2 regions of the Dehalobacter sp. DCM genome follow, and region 1 is predicted to be linked to the other one. Evidence: riboswitches for the same ligand, from Rfam matches in the RefSeq annotation. Region 1 holds a riboswitch; the other holds the start of a gene.

Region 1 (3,147 bases):
ATGATTTTGCTTTGACAGAATCGGCGATGACCATATCTGAGGCGCGGAAGGCATTAAATGATTGGAAGAATGAAAAATCAACAAAATAGATTGTTTTGGTTTCCTATTTTGCAGATTATCGCAGCCGCCGCTTTGTTCGGGGCCAGTGTCCCTTTGGCAAAGCTGCTGTTAGGGGATATTGCCCCTGTACCGCTGGCCGGATTCTTGTACATAGGCAGCGGTATGGGGATGTTGCTTTGGCGCGTTTTGTTTAAGGCTGATCAAGGCAGTTGCCGTGAAGCAAAAATTGTTAAACAGGATTGGCCATGGTTGATCGGGGCCATCTCATCCGGCGGAATAGCCGCTCCCATTGTCTTGATGGTTTCACTGAAACAGGCACCTGCTTCGACAGCTGCCCTTTTGTTAAATTTTGAAGGCGTGGCGACAACCATTATTGCCGGGATTGTGTTTAAAGAACACATCGGGAAGCGTATTTGGGGGGCAGTTCTATTAATTGCCGTTGCCAGCATCGCGCTGTCCTGGAATACTTCCGGGCAATGGGGTTTCTCCCTTAGTGCCGTCGGGGTACTCGCCGCTTGCGGCTTGTGGGGCGCGGATAACAATTTTACACGGAATATCTCAGCTAAAGATCCATATATGATTGTTGCCATCAAAGGTTCGTGTGCAGGAATATTCTCTCTGCTCCTGGCGCAAATTATCGGACAGCCATTTCCGCATTTGTCCTATGCGGTAATGGCAATGTTCTTGGGGTGTCTAAGCTATGGCTGCAGTATCGTTTTCTTTATTCAAGGCATGCGAGAACTGGGCTCAGCCCGGACAAGCGCCTTATATGGCATTGCGCCTTTCTTGGGAGCTGTTTTATCCATCGCCTTATATAGAGAGGTTCCGGAAATACAGTTTATTGTCGCAATGCCTGTGATGATACTGGGTGCCATTTTGTTATTAAAAGAAGACCATGTTCATTGGCACAGACATCACTATACCGAACATGAACACCGGCATTGCCATAGTGATGGGCATCATACCCACAGTCATCAGGGTGATACGAAATTGGAAAAAAACTATCATTCGCATGTCCACCAACACGAAGAGACAGAACATTGGCATGGGCACACGCCAAACATTCATCACCGGCATAGTCACTAGATGACAACAATCAGTTTTCTACATTACCGTGACTGTATGTAACCAATTGGAAAGAAGGAGTTGAGGGCGTTCCCAGCGTGTTTATGGAACAGGATAGTTTCGCGAGAAGTATTGAAAATTTGTCATATTGCCCTTTAGTTAATTGCCGGCAATGACATGTCAGGACGACCAATACCGGATTGCCGGCGATGTTGTTCAGCACTTTCAAAGCATGGATATAATTGCGGTTATCTTGTATTGTCCCAATAATAATTATTGGCATTTGACTCCATGATTCCCAGGATAGGTTAAGATAACGCAGCTTGTGATTGGCACGGGGATTTTGAGTCAGCAGACCAAGAATCAGGGGGGCTTCACACTCCGTATGCTGCGTATACGCTAGAAGATTAAATCCCGAATCAACGACAGCAATGTGACTGTCGATGATATTTTCGCTGATATCCAGTAAATCCTGTAAGCCGCGGCCAGCAATAAGAGAGCGCTGCATGTTGCTTTCCCACTCCTTGAAAGTCTTAAAAACCTCCTTAAACCTAAAAAACGAATCATAATTAATCTTACCGTCAAACATAATCACTCTTCTCAAAGCGTTGTCAGCCACGTATTCCTGTAAACCGTCCCGGGGACATAATAAGTAGAGGTTCGGAAAAGACTGACTTATTTTAACGGCTTTTGTGAAGTTACACACATAAAGGTAATCTGGGGAAAGACGGCTGCTATGGCAGCTTAGCATTTTGATCCCAAGAAATTTTGGATTTTCCTTTTTAGGGGCATAAGAAACAAGTGGAAAATGATCTAATAAAATATTTAATGTAACCGGCATCTTGGAACCTCCTTCCAAAATTTGAGTAATTAATACCACTTGTAAAAAGAAAAAGCATGTTTGTACCTCAGTCCAATGACAAACATGCTTCCTCTCCATAAGGGAGAGATAATCAAGGAGAACTTAAAATGTCAATCTTATGCACGCCGGCAAATAGCTTGCATAAGAGTGTCCGCGAAATAAACAAAGCGAAAATAAAAAAACCTTTTGTCCTGTGGATTCAAAAAGGTTTACAAAACTGTGCATCTGCATAGATTCAAGCAGTAACACAATCCATCCTCCTATCGACCGTAGGTATACAATGAACTAACTGCAAGCAGGTCTTCTGGCTTAAGGTTCATCGTCATCCTTACCTTCCCGGATTCGGTGGTTTTTCAAGGACTTCTCACCTTTTACAGCGGCGGGACCGCACGGGACTTTCACCCGTTTCCCTATTATACCGGCTATCAACCGGTCACTTACAGCTGAAATATTCAATTACTGACGATTATAGATCCAAATTCAATAAAAGGCAAGCATTTTTTCATCATGTGTATTTATACAAGCAGTTGCAATCAAGCTGCTGAATCAATGATAAATTTATACATAATTCTGACACATGGAACAGGCATAGGTATCACCTATATGAATAACCGGACATTGATTCTCTTCTATCCTTGGTATGATTATGCCTGAGGGGAAGGAAAAATGCCGATAAATTTTTTCGTGACATAGCATTTGGGATGCGATATAATCAGACTGAAAACAAAATATTGGAAACAGGTGTCGGTTATAATTTCGCTGAATAGAAGTTATGAGCCGGTGAAAAGGGAAGTGGGTGTAAATCCCACGCGGTCCCGCCGCTGTAAAAGAGGAGTCCCTCCAGGAATGCCACTGTAACCGGGAAGGCAGGAGGAGACGATGAGACTTAAGCCAGAAGACCTGCCTGCGTTTCGTACACTAGCAACTTCACGCGTGATGGAGGGTGTTTGAGTTTTTGTTCGCTTATATTTGAGACGGACTCTCATTGCTTATGTTGTTAGGCATTGAGAGTTTTTTTATTGAAAAAAACGATGTGGGCGAGGAGTAGGGAACCATGTCAAAATCGCTTGTAATTGCAGGCACAGCAGAAGCAAAAGAGGTCATTATTCAATTGCTGAAAATGAATATCGAAGTTTCGGCAGTTGTTACCTCGAGACTTG
Region 2 (3,147 bases), 2.1 Mb from region 1:
CGGATCCTGCCCTAGCCGCCTCACGGATCGCAGAGAACCTCATTGCCAAGGCTTCAGCAACGGCAGCGCTGCAGCTCCTCTTCAACAATACTGGCCTTCATCCTCTGGACGTAGACTATATTTTTGAAGCATCTGAGGAGGCCTGTGGAGATATCCGGCAAAAGGGAGGCGGTGGTTTCGCCAAGTCCATTGCCGAAGCCTGCACCTGTTCAAATGCCAGCGGCGCCGATACGCGTGCATTCTGTGCAGCCCCAATGCATGCCTTGCTGCAAGCTGCAGCATTCGTACAGTCAGGGATCTTTGCAAACGTGATTGTCGTAGGCGGCGGCTGCTGTGCGAAGCTTGGCCTCAATGCAGGAATCCACCTTAAACACGGGATGCCTGTCCTGGAGGATATGTTAGGAGCCTTTGCCATTCATATCAGTAAGGATGACGGTTTCAATCCGATTTTGCGTACGGATCTAATTGGCAGAATGAATGTAGGCTGTGGCGATTCACCGCAACAGGTTTTTCGTTCCCTTATCGCGGAGCCTTTAACAAAAGGCGGCTATAAAATATCAGAGATTGATCGTTATGCCGCAGAGCTTGTGAATCCAGAAATCCTTGAGCCTACAGGGTGTGGTGATATTGCTGAAAAGAACTATAAAATGATCGCTTCCTTGGGTGTGCTAAATAAAGAGATCGATCGTAGCGAGATTCAGGAACAGATCCGCCGCTTTGGAGTGCCTGGCTTTGCGCCAAGTCAGGGGCACATTCCTTCAGGAGTGCCGTACATTGGGCCTGCGCGGGAACTAATACTGAGGGACAACGTGAAGCAGGTGATGATCATAGGGAAAGGGAGCCTTTTTTTGGGAAAACTCACGCGCCTTTACGACGCTCTTTCCTTGCTCATCCAGAGAAACCCAAAATATTCCGGTGTTTGAAAAGCCAGGAAGAATCATATTAGGACAATTAAAGACAGATTGAATACTTCAGAATAATATAAATAACTTCGTATATTTGCAGGTGCCCCTTTTGGGGAGAATAGGGAACCGGGTGTGATTCCCGGACGGACCCGCCACTGTAAAGAGGAGCGTATACAGATACCACTCCGGTTATGATGGGGGAAGGTGTAATACGCAATGATCCAAGCCAGGAGACCTGCCTGCAAATTTCTATGCCAGCTTCGCGAACGGGCTGGTTTAGGTGATGGATGATGGAAAAATCCGCACTCTGTTTGAGATGCGGGTTTTTTATTTATCATTTATTTTGAAAGGGGGGATCAACATGCATGCGAGTACTATTTTTATTGGAACAATCTTGTTTTTTTGTTTTGCTGCGATAGGCATATCCATCTTCGGCAAGGGCTTCTTTAAAAAGTTTGACTAGCAACGCATCATTTAGAACGAGTGAATGAAAGGGGAATTCATGATGGAAATCGGCAAATACATTGCCTTATTTATCTTTTTTATCGTATTGCCCTGCTGGGCGGTTTACTATGGACGAAGCGGTATGAAAAGTCTGGAAGGATACGTTTTTGGCGGCCGGATGTTAGGGCCTGTCACCTCGGCTTTCACGGCTGCAACTGCAGCTACCAGTGCAGGCTTGTTTGTCGGCGGAGCGGGTATGGCTTACAAGTATGGCTGGGGCGGCGCTACTTGGCAGCTTGGAGCAGCTTTGGGCGTATTTATCAGTTGGTTTCTGATTGCGCCAAAGATTCGTGAGGTGTCCCATAAAATCCAAGCCATTACGACACCGGAATTGTTTGTGAAAAGGTATGGATCCAAACACTTTTATCCAATCGTCGCATTTTGGATTGTTCTTTTCAGCATTCCTATGCTTGTCGTCCAATTACGATCGGTAGCATTAACCCTGGAGAGCTATCTGGGGATACCGTACCTTTGGGCGCTGATCATATTTAGTGTGGTACTGGTTGTTTTTTCTTCGTTGGGTGGCCGTAAGGCGATTGCCTATCTGGATGTCGTCCAGGGCATGATCATGATTACTGCTGTTACAGCGGCTATTATTGTTGGTTGGAGAGCGGTTGGTGGTATCTCCGGACTGGATACTTTATTGGCGCAGAAAAACTACAGTTTAACGACCTTTTTTGGAGAAATGCCGCGTTCGCTCTGGTTTAATTTAGCGTTTGTCTATATGTTCGGCTTATTCAGCAGTCCGCATATTATTCCGGCTTTTTATGGGATGAAAGACGGCAAAACCGCACGATTAGCTTTTCCTATGGGGGTCGTCATCTCCCTGTATTGGACGTTTGCCGCAGTCTTGATTGGTTTGATTCCACGGGCGCTGGGCATCGCCGTCGAAACATCGGATAAAGCCTTCGCTGTATTTTTGGCGCAAGTAGCGCCTGGATTTGTCGGATTGCTGATGATTTTCTGTTTACTCGCGGCTGTTTTTACGACCTTGGATGCTTTGTTGATGGCAGCCGGATCCAGCATCGTGCACGATGTTCTCTGCCGGATTAAAGGAGTCAGTTTGACAGAAAGACAAGAGCTGCGCTTTGCGCGGATTGCAACGGCCGTGATCGGAATCATCGCATTTATTCTGAGCGAAATACAGATCCCTCTGATTACCATTGTCAATGCCTTTGGTTTTGGTGCTTTTGTCATTGTGATTGGCGTGCCGATGATCCTGGCATTGTTCTGGGATAAGGCCAGTCGGGAGGCCGCCTTTTTCTGCACGATTGCAGGGCCCATCCTCTATATCCTGTGGCATTATTTTTTGGTAGATATCACCGGCCTTGGTGAACTTCCCGGTACCCTGATCGTAGTACTCACGGTGTCCATCATCCTGAGTTTGCTCAAACCGGCAAATCAGCAAAGCTATTTCCGGCAATATCAGGAAACCTATTTTCAAAAAATAAAGGCTTAAAATAGGAGGAGACGGTTCGTGCGAATACTTTACTATATGAATCAATTCTTTGCCGGGATCGGCGGCGAAGAAAAAGCGGACACCTCTCTGCTTTTTATGGAGGAGCCAATTGGACCGGCAATCGGTTTTGGCTCTCTTCTGGATCAATCATTGATGGTGACGCTCGTCGCAGTTTGCGGGGATAACTATTTTCACAGCCATCAAGAGGAAGTATTGCAGCAAGTGGTTGCCAAGGCGAAAGAGCATCGTATTGAGATGGTCATCGCCGGCCCTGCATTC

The links. A riboswitch is a leader RNA that binds a small molecule or an ion and turns the genes downstream of it on or off. The one in region 1 is predicted to bind cobalamin.
Region 2: another riboswitch for cobalamin. It lies ahead of LPY66_RS16365 (sodium:solute symporter family protein); the one in region 1 lies ahead of LPY66_RS06610 (hypothetical protein).

What each region holds. Positions count from the first base shown of each region.
Region 1 is NZ_CP092282.1:1,386,926-1,390,072, forward strand. Features, by position in the region: gene LPY66_RS06600 (ATP-binding cassette domain-containing protein) at 1-89, shown strand, start outside; gene LPY66_RS06605 (DMT family transporter) at 70-1,146, shown strand; gene LPY66_RS06610 (hypothetical protein) at 1,157-1,966, opposite strand; cobalamin riboswitch at 2,265-2,443, opposite strand; cobalamin riboswitch at 2,710-2,909, shown strand; gene cobK (precorrin-6A reductase) at 3,042-3,147, shown strand, end outside.
Region 2 is NZ_CP092282.1:3,520,248-3,523,394, reverse strand. Features, by position in the region: gene grdC (glycine/sarcosine/betaine reductase complex component C subunit beta) at 1-923, shown strand, start outside; cobalamin riboswitch at 987-1,162, shown strand; gene LPY66_RS16365 (sodium:solute symporter family protein) at 1,408-2,868, shown strand; gene LPY66_RS16360 (glycine/betaine/sarcosine/D-proline family reductase selenoprotein B) at 2,887-3,147, shown strand, end outside.